DNA from 3 places in the Pseudarthrobacter sp. rb genome. Region 1 is predicted to be linked to each of the others. Evidence: predicted binding sites of a transcription regulator. Region 1 holds the regulator's gene; each other region holds the start of a gene.

Region 1 (6,013 bases):
TCGCCGCGCTGCCCGACGTCCCCTTCCTGCAGGACTTTCCCCGCGCCATCGACATCACTCCCCGCGGGCCCTACCCGGAGATCGCCCAGTTCCTGGCGCGGCACCGGGACCGCTACGACGCCGCACTTAGCGTCCTGAACTATTTCGACGGCGTCAACCTGGCCCGCTGGGCCACGGTGCCGGCGCTGTACTCGGCTGCGCAAATGGACGACATTTGCCCGCCGTCCACGGTGTTCGCCAGCTACAACGCCTACGCGACCGGCACCGACGCCTCATCGGCCACCGGTGCCGTGAAGGACATTGAGGTATACAGGTTCAACAACCATGAGGGCGGCCAGGAACACCACTGGATCCGCCAGCTGCAGTTCCTGCGCAAGCTCCTGGGGTAGGCGGCGGCAAACCCGGGGTTGTTCGCGGATCCTTGCCTTGTGCGTTCGGAGCCGCGAACAGGCCTGGGACGGAATGTGACGCAACCGATTTTGCGGCCGCCATATGCCGGGTTTATGGTCTCTTCCATGACTAACCGTTGGTATGCGTATTTTTCGTTGGCTCTGGAGGGGCCCGCGTCTAACTGACACGCATCCAACTTCCTTCAGAGCCAACAGGGCAGAGATCATTCTCTGCCCTTCGCCGTTTCTCCGGCGGGTTCTGAAATCCGGGCCCGCTTCCCATCTGGAACAGGACCCCGAACATGAGCACCGCAACAGCAGCCGCCCCCGCCACCAAGTCAACATCCAACCTGCGCGTCAGCGAATTCACTGCGCTGCCGGCACCTTCGGCGCTTCTCACCAAACTGCCGCTGGGCGACCGGGAGGCCGCCGTCGTCGAACGCGGACGCGACGAGGTGCGCGCCATCATGGACGGCGTGGACGACCGCCTGCTGGTCATCGTGGGACCCTGCTCCATCCACGACCCCAAGGCAGGGCTGGAGTACGCCCGCCGGCTGGTCAGCCAGGCCGAGAAGCACAAGGAAGACCTGCTGATCGTCATGCGGACCTACTTCGAGAAGCCGCGCACCACGGTGGGCTGGAAGGGCCTGATCAACGATCCCCGGCTGGACGGCAGCCACGACATGGTCACCGGCCTGCGCACCGCAAGGCAGTTCCTGCAGCAGGTCACCGCGCTGGGCCTGCCCACCGCCACTGAATTCCTGGAGCCGATCAGCCCCCAGTACATGGCGGACCTGATCTCCTGGGGAGCCATCGGTGCCCGCACCACCGAGAGCCAGATCCACCGCCAGCTGGCTTCCGGGCTCTCCATGCCCATTGGCTTCAAGAACGGGACCGACGGCGGCCTGCAGGTTGCCATCGATGCCTGCGGTGCCGCCGCGGCAGCCCAGGCCTTCCTGGGGATCGACGGCGAAGGCCGGGCCGCGCTGGTGGCAACGGCCGGAAACCCCGACACCCACGTGATCCTCCGCGGCGGCCGGAAGGGCCCCAACTACTCAGCGGCCGACGTCGAACGCGCCTCCACCGAACTGGCGGGCAAGGGGCTCAACCCCCGCCTGATCGTTGACGCGAGCCACGCCAACAGTGGCAAGAGCCATCACCGGCAGGCTGAGGTGGCGCTGGAAATCGGTGCCCAGCTTGAGGAAGGCGGCGCGGCGGCCCGGGCCGTGGCCGGTGTGATGCTGGAAAGCTTCCTGGTGGGCGGCGCCCAGAACCTTGACGTTGATCAGTACGCCGCGGGACGGGCGGAACTGGTCTACGGCCAGAGCGTCACCGACGCGTGCATGGACTGGGATGTCTCCGCTTCTGTCCTGGAGCAACTGGCGGCATCGGCGCGGAAGCGGCGGCAGCAGAATTAGGGGGTGAAATAGGGGAGGCCACTACTTTCACATCTGCCACATGAACATCTACAGTATCTATTTAAGGTGGTTGGTGGATGGCTCAGCATCGGAACACCGCATTGGCACGTACCTGGGGTCACTGTTGTCCATCCGTCAGCAAAGGAAAATAGGGAAATGTCGGCAGAACAGAACTTCTCCAACGCGAAGTTCCTGACCGTGGCTGAAGTAGCTGAGGTCATGCGCGTCTCCAAAATGACTGTTTACCGCCTGGTTCACTCCGGCGAAATGCCCGCGGTGCGCTTCGGCCGCTCCTACCGGGTCCCCGAAAACGCCGTCGAACAGTACCTCAAGGGTGCTGTTGTGGACGGCCACACCGAGACCGCCTGAGGGGCCTGTCCTGAGCCGCTCCCGATAAGCGGTACCCTGTTAAGGAACGTTTTACGTCATTGTAAGAATCTGTCAGTTGTTCAGTTCGTAGCTTTGTCCGCGGACATTCCCCATCAGGCAGGTACTGCATCTAGTTTGTAAGGAACTTTCGTGGGTTCAGTTATCAAGAAGCGTCGCAAGCGTATGGCCAAGAAGAAGCACCGCAAGTTGCTTCGCAAGACCCGTCACCAGCGCCGCAACAAGAAGTAGAGATACTTCGAACAGCGTGGAAATGCCCGCCGCCTTCCAAAGGCGGCGGGCATTTTTTTGTCTCAGGGTAGTGGCTGGAGGCTTTTGCCTGCACGCTCTTGCCTGCGGTGGGGTGGGTTATGCCCGTGGGCCGCGGATGCGGGCGAAGCCCTTCCAGAGGCCGTAGACAGCGCCGCCGAAGGTTGCCGCCTTCAGGCCCAGGGTGGCGGCGCGGCGGCCCGCGCGGAAATCATAAACGGGCCAGTTCCGGTCACGGGCGTGGCGGCGGAGCTTGGCGTCCGGGTTGATGGTCACGGGGTGTCCCACCAGTGACAGCAGCGGCACGTCGTTGTAGGAGTCGCTGTACGCCCAGCAGCGCTTGAGGTCCAGGCCCTCCTGGTCCGCGATGCCCTGGACCGCTACGGCTTTGGCCGAGCCGTGCAGGATGTCCCCCACCAGGCGGCCGGTGTACATCCCGTCCGACACCTCACCCACTGTCCCGAGCGCTCCGGTCAGCCCCAGGCGGGTAGAGATGACTGTTGCCACTTCAATAGGGGTTGCCGTCACCAGCCAGACGCGCCGGCCCACCCGGAGGTGCTGTTCCGCCAAGGCCTTGGCACCCGGCCAGATCCGGGACGCGATCATCTCGTCGTAGACCTCTTCGCCGAGGGCCTTGATGTCGTCAACCGTGATGCCGGCGGCGAGCGTCAGGGCCGAATCACGTACCGCATGGACGTCGTCGATATTCTCACCGCGCGCCACGAACTTGAACTGCTTCCACGCGAATCCGGCCGCCTGGGCAAGGGTGAACGCGCCGCGCTGGTGCATCTTCCGCGCCACGTGGAAGAGGCTGGCCCCGCGCATCAGGGTATTGTCCACATCGAAAAACGCCGCTTCACCGGGCTGCGGCGCAGCAACCGGCCGCGTGACGACGGCGACGTATTTCTCCTGGGGCATGGACTTGAGTCTAGTCAATCCACTCGCTGGGCGCCGTCGGCGTCACCCGCACGGCGCGAACGGCGATACCGTTAAGCCATGGCTACCCCCCGCGTCGTCCTGGTCACCAAAGCTGACTGCCACCTTTGCGAGGAGGCGCGCGACGCCGTCGGCCGGGTCACTGCCTCGTTGGGCCTCACCTGGAGCGAAGAGCTGGTGGACAACCAGCCCGAACTGCGGGAGCGTTACGCCGAAGAGATCCCCGTGGTCCTGGTTGACGGGGTGCAGCGCGACTTCTGGAAGATCGACGAAGCCCGGCTGGAACGCGTCCTGCAGCGCGCCATGGCCAATTAGGGGGATGCGAGTGACGTCCTTGGATTCAACGTCCCAGCCTGTCCCGGGCATCCCTGATGCCGCGGGTGCACCGGCAAAGCAGATTCCCCCTGCTGCCGTGGCGCGGTTGACCCTGTACCTCCGGGCCCTGAACACCCTGCTGGCCGAGGGTGTTGAGCGCGTCTCCTCCGACTCTTTGGCGGAAGCCTCCGGCGTCAGTTCCTCAACGCTGCGCAAGGACCTGTCCCACGTGGGGTCCTACGGCACCAGGGGAGTGGGGTACGAGGTCCAGTACCTCAGCCGCCACATTGCCGCGGCACTGGGGCTGACGCATGACTGGAAAGTTGCGATCGTCGGAGCCGGAAACCTGGGCAAGGCGCTGGCGCGCTACGGCGGCTTCGAATCGCGAGGCTTCGATGTGGTGGCCATCTTCGACGCGGACCAGATGGTGGTGGGCAACGAGGTGGGATGGCTGCGGGTCAGCGACGTGGCGGACCTTGAGACCGTCCTTCACCGCACCGGGGCCAACATGGTGGTACTGGCGCTTCCTGCGGCGGTGGCGCAGGGCATCTGCGACCGGGTCGTGGCGGCGGGCGTGCACAGCGTGCTCAGCTTCGCACCGGTGATGCTCCAGGTTCCGGAAGGGGTCAACCTCCGCAAGGTGGACATGGCCACGGAGCTGCAAATCCTCGCTTACCACGCCCAGCGGGCGCAGGCGCCGGGGCAGACAGCCTAGGGGCACGGTTTAAACGCGGCGGGCCCGGGGGGGGGGCCACCCCGGGCGCCCCCGGGGGGGGGGGGGGGGGGGCGGCGGCCGGGCCGCGGCGGCGGGCGCCCCCCCCCCCCCCCCCCCCCCCGCTGCGTTCTGTGGTTGGTGGTCAGCGCCCGTAAGGGTTGCCGAAGCCGCCCGAATACGGGTTGGCGAAGGGCTGCTGCTTCCGGAAGTAGGGGGCAGCGGCAGGGAGGTAGAGCAGGACGATGGCGGCGATTCCCAGGACAGTCCCGATCGTTGCGAGGGAGGGGATTCCGAACAGGCCAAGGACGGACAGCGCTGCGAACACGGTTCCGAGGATGCGTGCCCAGTTCTTGCCCTTGCGGATGAAGAAGGCCACCAGCAGGTAGAGGGCGGCACCGATGATGCCGAAGACCACCAGGGAGCCGGCGATGAAGGGCTTGATGTCGTCGTAGGTGATGCCCGCCCCGCTGGCCCGGACCTGCTGTTCAAACTCCTGCCGGAACTGCGGGGCATCCAGCTGGGTGAGGTTGATGAGGATGGAGACGACATAGATCGCGGTGGCCGCGATCAGCAGCCAGAACGCGATGTTCACCAGCTGGGGGATGCCGTTGCTGCCGGCCGGCTGCGGCTGCTCAGAGGGATACTGGCCGTAAGGGGACTGGCCATACGGCGACTGGCCGTACTGGGGTGCATTCTGGCCGTAGCCCGGGGACTGCGGAGCATTCTGCCCGTACGGGGAACCGTACTGCGGCGCGTTCTGCCCGTACTGCGGCGCTGCCGGCGGCTGGGAACCGTACTGGGGCTGGTTCTGCCCGTACTGGGGAGCGTTCTGGCCATACTGCGGCGCGTTCTGGCCGTAGCGGGGCTGCTGCGGTCCGGGCTGCTGGCTGCCGGACTGGCCGTTCCCTGGCTGGCCATTGCCGGAGTGGGGGTCTTGGGGCGCGGGAGGCGGGACGGGAGGAGTACTCATGGCGTTCCTTCTGCAGGTCGGGATCCAGGTAGGCTGCCGGGAATCGGTCCTCAGCCTTCCCCCCAGCGTGGCTTAAGTCCACCGTACCCCCGGCGGGTGGAGTTGTGGGTGATTCATGTGGGATCCACGCCCGCGGCCGGCAGGTGAACCCGTGGGCAAGGGCCGTTGTTAAACACGGCACCCCGGTGCCGGGCCGGGATGGCCTGGTACCGGGGTGCCGTGAACGCGAAACTTATGCTGCGGGGGCGATGAAGGCCAGTTCCAGGTTGATGGCAACCTTGTCGCTGACCAGCACGCCGCCGGCCTCGAGGACGGCGTTCCAGGTCAGGCCGAAGTCCTTGCGGCTGATGGTGGTCTCGGCGGTGAGGCCGGCGCGGGTGTTGCCGAACGGATCGACGGCCACACCGTGGAGCTCGGTCTCGAGGGCCACGGGACGGGTGACGCCCTTGATGGTGAGGTCGCCCTGGAGCTCGTAGGCGTCGCCCTTGGGGACGATCGCGTTGGAAACGAAGGAGATTTCCGGGAACTTCTCGACGTCGAAGAAGTCTTCGCCGCGGACGTGGCCGTCGCGGTTGACGTCGCCGGAGTCGAAGCTGGCGGTCTTGATGGTGGCGTTGACCTTGGAGTCGGCCAC
Region 2 (6,013 bases), on a different contig from region 1:
GGTTCTTGTCCACGAAGCCGCGCTTGGCAAGCTTGCGCAGTGCTGCCAGGGAAATGTTCCGCTTGATGTCCTCGATGAGGTTCAGCCCGTAGTGCTTCCGGTCCTCAGTGGCGTAGGCGATGCCGTGCCTGATGGCGTCGGACACCGTTGCGGTGTTGATTTCCTCGCCGTACTTGTAGACCTTGCCGGAGGTGGCGGTGCCGTAGGTGCGGCCGAAGACGCTCATGGCAAGTTCGGTGCGCCCGGCGCCCATGAGGCCGGCAAGCCCCACCACCTCACCCTTCCTGACGTGCAGGTTGGCGTTGTTGACCACCATGCGGCTGTGGTCCTGGGGGTGGCGCACGGACCAGTCCTCGATCCGCAGGACTTCCTCGCCGATCCGCGGCTCGCGGTCCGGATACAGGCTCTCCAAGTCCCGGCCCACCATGCCGCGGATGATCCGCTCCTGGGTGATCTGGCCTTCGTCGAGCCGCAGGGTCTCGATGGTCTTGCCGTCCCGGATGATGGTGACGGCGTCCGCCACCTTGCGGATCTCATTGAGTTTGTGGCTGATGATGATGCTGGTGACGCCCTGGCCCTTCAGGTGGAGGATCAGGTCCAGCAGGTGGCCGGAATCCTCATCATTGAGGGCGGCCGTGGGCTCGTCCAGGATCAGCAGCTTCACTTCCTTGGACAACGCCTTGGCGATTTCCACCAGTTGCTGCTTGCCCACGCTGATGTGCTGCACGGGGGTGACCGGGTTTTCGTCGAGGCCGACGCGGGCCAGCAGCCGGGCTGCCTCCAGGTTGGTCTTGCGCCAGTCCACCCACCCGTTGGTGGCCTGTTCGTTGCCCAGGTAGATGTTCTCGGCGATGGACAGGTACGGGCTCAGGGCCAGTTCCTGGTGGATGATGACGATCCCGCGCTTCTCGCTGTCAGAGATGCTGGAAAAGTTGCAGGGTTCGTTCTCGAAGAGGATCTCCCCGTCGAAGCTGTTGTGCGGATAGACGCCGGACAACACTTTCATGAGCGTTGATTTGCCGGCTCCGTTTTCACCGCAGATGGCGTGGACCTCTCCACGGTTCACATCCAGGGTGACGTCCTGGAGGGCTTTTACGCCCGGGAACGTCTTGGTGATTCCTCGCATTTGAAGAATGGGTGTGTTCATCGTCAATTCCCACTGACTGGTCGAAGCTGGGCCTTCCTGCTGCTGCAGGCGGCGGCGGGAGGGGGCTGTGGCCGGACTCGCGGCCCGGCCACGGCCCCCGGACGCTGACTACTTGACGTCGGCGTCGGTGTAGTAACCCGAGTCGATCAGTTCCTTCTTGTAGTTGTCCTTGGTGATGATCACGGACTTCAGCAGGAAGGCCGGGACAACCTTGACCTTGTTGTTGTAGGTCTTGGTGTCATTGGTTTCCGGTCCCTGGCCCTTGAGGACAGCATCAACCATCTTGACGGCCTGTGCGCCGAGCTGGCGGGTGTCCTTGAAGATGGTGGAGTACTGCTCGCCGGCGATGATGGACTTGACGGAACCCTTCTCGGCGTCCTGGCCGGTTACCACGGGCAGGGTTCCCTTGGCGTAGCCGCCGGTGCTGGTGAGGGCCGAGATGATGCCGATGGAGAGGCCGTCATACGGGGACAGCACACCGTTCAGCTTGGTGCCGGAGCTGTAGGCGGAGGTGATGATGTCCTCCATGCGCTTCTGGGCCACGGGGGCCTGCCAGCGAAGGATGGCTGCCTGCTCAAACTTGGTCTGGCCGCTGGGGACCTTCAGGGTGCCGGCATCCAGGTACGGCTTGAGCGTGTCCATGGCGCCGGTCCAGAAGAAGTTGGCGTTGTTGTCGTCGGGGCTGCCGGCGAAAAGCTCGATGTTGAAGGGGCCCTTGCCGTCCACTTTCTTGCCGCTGGCGTCGACGAGGCCCAGCCCGGTCAGCAGCGAGGTGGCCTGCTGGACACCCACCGTGTAGTTGTCGAACGTGGTGTAGTAGTCGACGTTGGGCGTGCCGTTGATGAGGCGGTCGTACGCGATGACCTTGACGTTCTGCTCCTTGGCCTTGGCCAGGACGTCAGTCAGGGTGGTGCCGTCAATGGCGGCGATGATCAGGGCCTTGGCGCCCTTGGTCAGCATGTTTTCGATCTGCGACACCTGGGTGGGGATGTCGTCATTGGCGAACTGGAGGTCCGTCTTGTAGCCGAGGTCCTTCAGGGACTTCTCCACGTTGGCGCCGTCGGCGATCCACCGTTCGGACGTCTGCGTGGGCATCGAAATGCCTACCAGTGAATCGCTGGGCTTGGCGGCACCGCTGGATTCGCTGGCCCCGCCGCGGGAGCCGCAACCTGTGGCGCCCACCGTCAGGGCGAGGACAAGGGCCACCGCGCCCATCAGTTTTTTGATTCTCACCATTTTCTCCTTCCGCGGCAGCACTGCCGCGAAGTGTTGGTGGACCAGGCAGCACCAGTGCTCCCGGGTCCTGGCCACATTGTTGATGTGTCGGTTCAATATAGACCGGTTTGTGAACGCTAACAAGAGTGGCTGGCAGGAATTTCGGAAACTTTTCGGCTTCATTGACTTCTTCGTTGTTAGCGTTCACACTTGCTGCAGCACGTAGCTACACCCTGACCCCTACAAACCCGGTAATGAGGCCCCTGCCTCCCGGACGGAGGCAACCCCATGCCAGATGCGCTGTTCACTCCCGGTTCCGAGTCCCGCCATGACCATTGCGTCATCGGGGTGGATTACGGAACCCTTTCAGGCCGTGCCGTGGTGGTGCGTGTCCGCGACGGCAAGGAACTGGGCAGCGCCGTCCATGAGTACCCCCACGCGGTGGTCACCGACGTCCTGCCACGGGACACCGCGGGCAACGACGGCGCCCGGCTTCCCGGGGAATGGGCACTTCAGGTGCCCAACGACTACCGGGACGTCCTGCGGACCGCCGTTCCCGCCGCTGTGGCGGACGCCGGGATCGACCCCGCCGCCGTCGTCGGCATTGCCACGGATTTCACTGCCTGCACCATGGTTCCGGTTAAGGCGGACGGCACGCCCCTCAATGAACTGCCCGGCTTCGCCAACCGCCCGCACGCCTACGTAAAGCTCTGGCGCCACCATGCTGCGCAGGGCCAGGCCGACCGGATCAACCGGCTTGCCGCCGAACGGGGGGAGGACTGGCTTCCCCGTTACGGGGGCCTGATCTCCTCCGAATGGGAATTCGCCAAGGGGCTGCAGCTGCTGGAGGAGGACCCGGAGGCCTACGCCGCGATGGACCACTGGGTGGAGGCTGCGGACTGGATCGTCTGGCAGCTCTGCGGCCGGTATGTCCGCAACGCCTGCACTGCCGGTTACAAGGGCATCTACCAGGATGGCCGGTATCCGTCGGAGGATTTCCTGGCCGCCCTGAACCCGGACTTCAAGGACTTTGTCAGCTCCAAGCTGGAGCACACCATCGGCCAGCTGGGGGACGCCGCCGGCACCCTGACGGCGGAGGCAGCCGCCTGGACCGGGCTGCCGGAGGGCATCGCGGTGGCCGTGGGAAACGTTGACGCCCATGTCACGGCCCCGGCCGCGAAGGCGGTGGACTCCGGCCAGCTGGTGGCGATCATGGGCACCTCCACCTGCCACGTCATGAACGGCAGTGAGCTGCGCGAGGTACCGGGAATGTGCGGTGCCGTGGATGGTGGCATCGTGCCGGGCCTGTGGGGCTACGAGGCCGGACAGTCAGGCGTGGGGGACATCTTCGGCTGGTTCACCAAGTACGGCGTCCCGCCCGAATACCACCAGGCTGCCGAGGGCGCCGGACTGGGGATCCACGAGTACCTCACCGAACTGGCATCCCGGCAGGCCATCGGAGAGCACGGCCTGATCGCGCTCGACTGGCATTCCGGCAACCGTTCGGTCCTGGTGGACCACGAGCTTTCGGGCATTGTGGTGGGCCAGACCCTGGCCACAAGGCCCGAGGACACCTACCGCGCGCTGCTGGAAGCCACCGCCTTTGGAACCCGCACCATAGTGGACGCCTTCCGCGACGCCGGGGTTCCGGTCAAGGAATTCATCGTGGCCGGCGGCCTGCTCAAGAACAAACTCCTGATGCAGATCTACGCAGACGCCACCGGCCTGCAGCTGTCCACCATCGGCTCGGAACAGGGTCCGGCCCTGGGATCGGCCATCCACGCCGCTGTCGCAGCAGGCGAATACGCGGACATCCGTGAGGCCGCCGCGGCCATGGGCGCCGAGCCCGGGGAGGTCTACACCCCAATTCCCGAAAACGCGGCCGCCTACGAAGAACTGTTCCAGGAATACAAGACCCTCCACGACTACTTCGGCCGGGGCGGCAACGACGTCATGCACCGGCTCAAGGCCATCCAGCGCAGAGTTGCCCGCACGGGTCTGTCAGGCGCAGGCTCCCTGTCCGAATCACCTGTGGAGGTGTCCGCATGAGCGCCGTAACCGGCGCCGGAACCGGCCTCCTGGAAACCATCGCCCGTGTCCGGGCGGAAGTGTGGGCCCTCCATGCCGAGCTGACCCGGTACGGCCTGGTGGTGTGGACCGCGGGCAACGTCTCCGCCCGGGTGCCCGGCACCGACCTCATGGTCATCAAGCCCTCCGGTGTCTCCTACCAGGACCTGACCCCCGAGCAGATGATCGTGACCGACCTGTACGGCACCCCGGTCAGGGGCACCAACCTTGGTGGCGGCGGCACGGTGGACTGGGGCAACCCGCCGCTGTCCCCGTCGTCGGACACCGCAGCACACGCCTATGTCTACCGCCACATGCCGGAAGTGGGCGGGGTGGTGCATACCCACTCCACCTACGCCACCGCCTGGGCAGCCCGCGGGGAGGCCATCCCGTGCGTGCTGACCATGATGGGAGACGAGTTCGGCGGTTCCATCCCAGTGGGCCCGTTCGCACTGATCGGCGACGACTCGATCGGCCACGGGATCGTGGAGACGCTGAAAAATTCCAAGTCCCCGGCGGTCCTGATGCAGAACCACGGCCCGTTCACCATCGGCAAGGACGCCCGGTCCGCCGTGAAGGCCGCCGTCATGTGCGAGGAAGTGGCCCGCACCGTGCACATTTCCCGGCAACTGGGCGAGCCGTTGCCCATCGACCAGGACCACATCGACTCCCTCTACGCCCGCTACCAGAACGTTTACGGCCAATAACCGGCCCGAAACTCTTCCCAGGAGAATTCATGAGCACCGCAGCAAACACCTCCCTCGACGGATACGAAGTCTGGTTCCTCACCGGCAGCCAGCACCTCTACGGGGAGGAAGTCCTCAAGCAGGTGGCCGCCCAGTCGCAGGAGATCGCCAACCAGCTCAATGCCTCCTCCGCCGTTCCGGTCAAGATTGTGTGGAAGCCGGTCCTGACCGATTCGGATGCCATCCGCCGCACCGCGCTGGAGGCAAACTCGGATGACTCGGTCATCGGCGTTACAGCCTGGATGCACACCTTCAGCCCGGCCAAGATGTGGATCCAGGGCCTGGACCTGCTGCGCAAGCCCCTTCTGCACCTGCATACGCAGGCCAACCGCGACCTGCCGTGGGCGGACATCGACTTCGACTTCATGAACCTGAACCAGGCTGCCCACGGCGACCGCGAGTTCGGCTACATCCAGTCCCGCCTGGGCATCGCCCGGAAGACCGTCGTCGGGCACGTTTCCAACCCCGAAGTTGCCCGCCAGGTGGGCTCCTGGCAGCGCGCCGCGGCCGGCTGGGCCGCCGTCCGGACGCTGAAGCTCACCCGCTTCGGCGACAACATGCGCAACGTCGCCGTCACCGAAGGGGACAAGACGGAGGCCGAGCTGCGGTTCGGCGTCGCGGTCAACACCTGGTCCGTCAACGAGCTCGCCGACGCCGTCCACGGTGCTGCAGAGTCCGACGTCGACGCCCTGGTGGCCGAGTATGAGGACCTTTACGACGTGGTGCCGGAGCTCCGCGCAGGCGCGGCCCGGCACGAATCGCTGCGCTACGGCGCCCGGATCGAACTGGGCCTGCGCAGCTTCCTGGAAGGCAACGGCTCCGCAGCGTTCACCACGTC
Region 3 (6,013 bases), on a different contig from region 1:
GTCGTCGTAGTAGTAGTTGACCAGGCCCAGCGCCACGCCGGCTTCCCGCGCCACCGCGCGCATGCTCACGCCCGAAATCCCGTGGCGGGACAGCAGGTCCATTGCCGCTTCGAGGATGCGGGTCTGCCTGTCCACTTGTTCGCCGGAAGTCACGGCACTGGTCCCCATCTGGCCAGACTATTGCCTAACACTGCACGTGCCTAACGCAGCACCGCCATGCCCGCCCCGCAACCCAATGGGCCTGCTGATGGTGTTTGAAGCCTTCTTCCGCAGGGCACGGTGGTTGTACACCGGGATTGACCAGTACAGCTTGGAGAACGATGGAAAGCGCAAGCCTTCTTGCCCTCTTATTCGCCGGCGCCATCCGCGCGGGCGAAAGCGCACAGCCCCACTCGCCGCAAAATAAGCGCGAAGTCCGGGTGGAAGCGGCCCGCGTGGCTGGCGTTCAGGAGCAGGACCGCAACCTTCCTGCACCGGCTGGCTTGGGCAGTGGAACCGGACCCGAGCTGACGCAGAAAATCCCCGGCGGGCGCTGAGGCACACACAAACGCCCGGTCCGGCTCAGGGCTGGGCGTGGTCCGCGCGCTCCAGCAGGCGGGACACCCCGTAGCCAATCACCAGGCCCCAGAAGGCTGCATGGATGTTGAAGAGGTTCATGCCGGAGATTGTCACCACGAACGTCACCAGTGATCCCAGGGTGAAGCTGGTGGCGAAGGCCGTCACGAAGGCCTGCTGGAGGGCCCGCAGCATCGCGATGCCACCCAGCGCCAGGACGAACTCCTTGGGCGCGGCCAGCATCAGCCGGGTCAGGGTGGGGGCAAACGCTGCGAACACCAGGGCGAGCAGGCCGTACGCCACGGCGGCCGTGTACTGGCGCTCCCTCTTCCCGGACGACGTCAACAGGGCGTTGGTGGGACCTGTAACGCAGGCCGAAACGGCGCCGAAACCGGCATTTAGCACTGAAAAGGCGCCGGAGGCAATAGCGAAGGCATTCACCGGCGGGCGGTGGCCGGCGGCGCGGAGGACGGCGATGCCCTGGCCGTTTTGGACGAACAGCACGGTGAGGGCCAGTGGAACCACCAGCTCCAGCTGGGCAGCCCACGTGAATGCAGGGGCGGTGAAAACCGGAGTGGCCAGGAGCGGTCCGCCGGGCGACAGCCTGAACTGCCCGCTGGCGGCCACGGCAATACAGCCTGCCACCAGCGTGCCCAGGACCGGCGGCAGGAACCTGCCAAGCCTGGGAACTGCGGTGAGGACCAGGAACGCGGCCACCATCGGAGCAGCCACCGCCGGGTTGTCCTGGGTGGAGGCAACAATGTCGGTGCCGAACTTCAGGAACACCGCGGCCACCATGGCCATCACGAGCGGCATGGGCACCAGCGCCATGGCTTTGCGCACCACCCCGGTGGCGCCCAGGGCGAGGATCAGCACGCCGGAAGTGAAGAAGGCCCCGACGACTTCGGGGAAGGCCAGGTGCTGAAGGGACGGTCCCAGGAGCACCGTGCCGGGGATGGACCAGGCGAAGCCCAGGGGCTGCCGGTAAATGAGCGACATCAGCAGCGTGGCCGCCCCGCCGGAAAAGAGAATGCCAAAAACCCAGGACGACAGCTGGCCCTGGGTCAGGCCACCGGCCGTCCCCACGGCCAGGGTAACGGCGATGGGCCCGGACGCCGCGAAAATAAGCCCGATTGCCCCGTTGGAGACATATGACAGGCCCAGGTCGCGAAGAATCCGGCGCGGACCAGCGGGCCGGACCCCCGGGCGTTCCAGCAGGGGTTCCGGCGACGGCGCCGGCGGGGCTGACCCGACGGATGTGGCGGCCGGGTCGGGGCGGGGATGGCTCATCGGAACTCCTGGCTGGCGAGGAAAACCGGAGGCGCTCCGAAGCATCAGCTCCGGAGCGCCTCCGTGCGGGGGTGTCTCCCAGTTTGCGTGCTACTTCTTCTGGCCCTGCTTTGCCAGGACGTAGTCATAAACTACTTCCTCGCCCTTCCCGTCGGTACGGGGGCGGGGGTCCAGCATCAGTTCAGGCTTCACGGCCGAGGCAATGTCGTCCGCGTTGTGGGGGTCGCCGGGGAAGTACAGCTGCTGCGTGACCGGCTCGTAGCCCGGCGCGGACACCTTGATGTGGACGTGCGCGGGACGCCAGGCGTGCCAGCCCGCGGCGTTGATCAGCTGCCCGCAGGCGCCGTCCGTGGGGATCTGGTAGGGCGCCGGACGCATCGTGTTGATCTCGAACCGGCCGTCGTCGGAGGCCTTGACGGTGGCCCGGAACAGCCACTCGGGCATGCCCGGGGCGTACTGGGAGTAGAAGCCGGCGGCGTCCGCGTGCCAGATCTCCACCTGGGCACCCTGGATGGGGTTGCCGTCGGTGTCGGTGAACTGGCCGGTGAAGCGCAGCGGGGTGCCCTCTTCGTTGTCGCGCATTTCCACCGTGGCGGGCGTCTGGAGTTCCGGAGAGCCGGGAACGTAGTAGGGACCCTCGATGGTGCCGACGGTGCCGGGACGGTCCTGGGAGTTCACGTCCTCAACGGTGTGTTCAAGCCAGACGTCGAGGAACAGCGGCCATTCACCGTCCGTGCCCACCTTGATCAGCCATGCTTTCAGGGCGTTGTATTCCTCGTAGGTGACCTGGTGCTCGACGACGATGTCGTTGGCGGCCTTGATCAGTGCGCCGGCCAGCAGGCTCACCCGTTCCTTGGATACATCCACGCGGGAGAGCTTGCCTGACGCAGCGAACCGCTCGGTTGCCTTGGAGCCTGCTTCGACGGCGGTGCCTTCGTTTTCCGTGCGGCTGTCCGTTGGGGTTTGGGTCATGACGATGTCCACCTTCTTCATTGAATGGGACAGGAAGGGCTCCTGCTCCCCACGCGGCTGGCGGGGCGGGACGTTCCACCTGCCCTGCTCGGCACCGCGTGATCTCGGTCTCAAGCGTAGGCGTGGAGATAAGGACGCTACAAATATCAACTAGGCGTCTTTTGAGTCATTATCAGTACATAAACTCACCCTTGGTAGAACCTAGGTATTTGCCTGATGTGAGGCCAATCACGAGCGGCAAGAATTGCTGGACAACGTCCGCCGCCGAAGCCTCTTCCCGAGTGGACCTCCGCCCATCCGTCCAGCAATCTCCAATGAAGGAGCACGCCATGACCGAGAACCTGATCCATGCCCGCGAGGTCCTTGCCGACGCCGTGATCGACGACCGCGAGAACGGCGTCATCCGGGCCAAGCGCGAGATCTTCACCGACCAGGAGATCTTCGAACTCGAGATGAAGCACATCTTCGAAGGCAACTGGGTGTACCTCGCCCACGAGTCGCAGATCCCCAACGTGGGGGACTACTTCACCACCTACATCGGCCGCACCCCCGTGATGATCACCCGGGACAAGGACGGGAACCTGAACTGCCTGGTTAACGCCTGTTCGCACCGCGGCGCCATGCTGTGCCGCCGCAAGACGGACAACCGCACCACCTTCACCTGCCCGTTCCACGGCTGGACCTTCAAGAACTCCGGGGAGCTGCTGAAGGTCAAGGACTCCCGGAACGCCGGCTACCCCGAGACCTTCAACAAGGAAGGCTCACACGACCTCACCAAGGTGGCCCGCTTTGAGTCCTACCGCGGCTTCCTGTTCGGCTCGCTGAAGGCTGACGTGCTCCCGCTCGAGGAGCACCTCGGCGACGCCACCAAGGTCATCGACTCGATCGTCGACCAGTCACCGGAAGGCCTGGAAGTGCTGCGCGGTTCCTCCACCTACACCTACGACGGCAACTGGAAGGTCCAGGCCGAGAACGGGGCGGACGGCTACCACGTCACCGCCGTGCACTGGAACTACGCAGCCACCACGGCCCGCCGCAGCGCCGGAGACTCCGCCAACAAGACCAAGGCCATGGATGCCGGCAAATGGGGCAAGGTCAAGGGCGGGTTCTACTCCTACGACCACGGCCACCTGCTGCTGTGGCAGGAATGGACCAACCCCCAGGACCGCCCGCTCTGGGACCGCCGCGACGAGCTTGTGGCCAAGTACGGCGAGGAGAGGGCCAACTTCATGATCAACATCTCCCGCAACCTCTGCCTGTACCCGAACGTCTACATCATGGACCAGTTCTCCTCGCAGATCCGCCACTTCCGGCCGATCTCCGCGGACCAGACCGAGGTGACCATCTACTGCATCGCCCCCAAGGGGGAGTCCCAGGAGAACCGTTCCAAGCGCATCCGCCAGTACGAGGACTTCTTCAACGCCACGGGCATGGCCACCCCGGACGACCTGGAGGAATTCCGCTCCTGCAACAAGACCTACTGGGCCACCAGCGCCCCGTGGAACGACATGACCCGCGGCTCCACCCACGAGATCGCCGGCCCGGACGAGCAGGCGCAGGCCCTGGGCATGACCAGGGTGATCGCCTCCGGCGTGCGCACCGAAGATGAGGGGCTCTACCCCATCCAGCACGGGTACTGGAAGGAAGTCATGGACCGGGCCCTGGCGGAGGAAGAGGAACGTTCCGCACTGGAATCCGTTCCCGTCACCGCCTGAGAGAGCCCGCCGGAACCATAGAGAGCGCAGAACCCATGACCAACCTGACCCACACCGCCCCGGTCCTGAAGACCGCGGAGGAGATCGCAACCCTCGAAACCGTCCGGGCGTTCCTCTACCGGGAAGCCCGCCTGCTGGATGACCGCCAGTTTGATGAATGGCTGGAGTGCTACCACCCGGACTCCGAATTCTGGATGCCGGCCTGGGACGTGGACGACCAGTTGACGCAGGATCCCCAGAACGAGATTTCCCTGATCTACTACGACAACCGCGGCGGCATTGAGGACCGGGTGTTCCGGATCAAGACCGACAGGTCTTCGGCCACCTCCCTCCCGGAGCCGCGCACGGGCCACAACATCACGGACGTGGAGGTTGTGGCGAACGACGGCGGCAAGGTGGACGTGCGCTTCAACTGGTTCACCCTCTACTTCCGCTACAACACGACGGACACCTACTTCGGCACCAGCTACTACACGGTGGACCTTTCCGGCCCGCAGCCGGTGATCCTGAAGAAGAAAGTCGTCCTGAAGAACGACTACATCCACCACGTGGTGGACGTCTACATGATCTGACCTGCCCGCAGCCGGCGCCCGGGACCAACGGGCGCCGAACGGCAGGTCCCATCCCGTGCCCGCCGGGCACGCCATAACTTTTCCCCGGACGCGACGACGCGGCCGCCCCAGTCAGGAGGACCCCATGGGCCACAAAGTAGCCCTCAGCTTCGAAGATGGCGTTACCAAAGTCATCAAGGTCGGTGACTATGAGACCGTCATGGACGCGGCCTACAAGGCGCGGATCAACATTCCGTCGGACTGCCGCGACGGCGCGTGCGGCACCTGCAAGGCGTTCTGCGATTCCGGCTCCTTCGACCCGGGCGACTTCATCGACGACGCCATGACGGAGGAGGAGCTCGAAAAGGGTTACCTGCTGACGTGCCAGGCCGTCCCGGAGTCCGACCTGGCCATCCAGATCCCGGCCACGTCCGAATCGGCCAAGACGGCGGCCGCCACGTTCAGCTCCACCATCAAGGAGCTCAACCGGCACACCGACACCACGGTGTCCTTCACCCTTGAGGTGGAGAACCGGGACGCACTTGCCTTCCTCCCCGGGCAGTACGTCAACCTCAAGGTTCCCGGCACCGACGCCGAGCGCTCCTACTCCTTCAGCAGCGGCCCCGAGGTGGACGATGCGTCCTTCATGGTCCGCGTGACTCCGCAGGGCGCCATGTCCGAGTACCTGCGCGACCGCGCCGCGGTAGGCGATGCCATCGAGTTCACGGGCCCGTACGGATCCTTCTTCCTGCGCGAGCCAAAGCGGCCCCTGCTGCTCCTGGCCGGCGGCACCGGGCTGGCCCCACTGCTGTCCATCCTGGAAAAGCTCTCCGAAAACCCGCCGTCCACCCCGGTCCACCTCATCTACGGGCTCACCCGCGAGGCGGACATCGTGGGCCTTGACTGGCTCCGCGCCTACGAGGCGAAACT

Evidence for each region. The regulator Rex, encoded in region 1, represses fermentation and respiration genes when NADH is low (regulators of the CRP and FNR family bind a similar motif). The targets are predictions, from matches to a motif close to CTTGTGAANNNNTTCACAAG.
Region 2: a site for Rex is predicted at 2,490-2,509, ahead of araB (ribulokinase). Genes of this name have one in related genera too.
Region 3: a site for Rex is predicted at 3,033-3,052, ahead of benA (benzoate 1,2-dioxygenase large subunit). Genes of this name have one in related genera too.

What each region holds. Positions count from the first base shown of each region.
Region 1 is NZ_JBWJAR010000006.1:179,507-185,519, reverse strand. It holds gene ACWRN3_RS10530 (acetylxylan esterase) at 1-389, shown strand, start outside; gene ACWRN3_RS10525 (3-deoxy-7-phosphoheptulonate synthase) at 692-1,807, shown strand; gene ACWRN3_RS10520 (helix-turn-helix domain-containing protein) at 1,964-2,176, shown strand; gene ACWRN3_RS10515 (30S ribosomal protein bS22) at 2,327-2,425, shown strand; gene ACWRN3_RS10510 (HAD family hydrolase) at 2,543-3,361, opposite strand; gene ACWRN3_RS10505 (glutaredoxin family protein) at 3,440-3,694, shown strand; gene ACWRN3_RS10500 (redox-sensing transcriptional repressor Rex) at 3,705-4,409, shown strand; gene ACWRN3_RS10495 (hypothetical protein) at 4,552-5,379, opposite strand; gene ACWRN3_RS10490 (YceI family protein) at 5,612-6,013, opposite strand, start outside.
Region 2 is NZ_JBWJAR010000027.1:13,578-19,590, reverse strand. It holds gene mmsA (multiple monosaccharide ABC transporter ATP-binding protein) at 1-1,147, opposite strand, end outside; gene chvE (multiple monosaccharide ABC transporter substrate-binding protein) at 1,256-2,383, opposite strand; gene araB (ribulokinase) at 2,651-4,411, shown strand; gene ACWRN3_RS21485 (L-ribulose-5-phosphate 4-epimerase) at 4,408-5,136, shown strand; gene araA (L-arabinose isomerase) at 5,166-6,013, shown strand, end outside.
Region 3 is NZ_JBWJAR010000015.1:16,609-22,621, forward strand. It holds gene ACWRN3_RS17400 (TetR/AcrR family transcriptional regulator) at 1-168, opposite strand, end outside; gene ACWRN3_RS17405 (benzoate/H(+) symporter BenE family transporter) at 562-1,845, opposite strand; gene catA (catechol 1,2-dioxygenase) at 1,936-2,817, opposite strand; gene benA (benzoate 1,2-dioxygenase large subunit) at 3,147-4,532, shown strand; gene benB (benzoate 1,2-dioxygenase small subunit) at 4,568-5,104, shown strand; gene benC (benzoate 1,2-dioxygenase electron transfer component BenC) at 5,229-6,013, shown strand, end outside.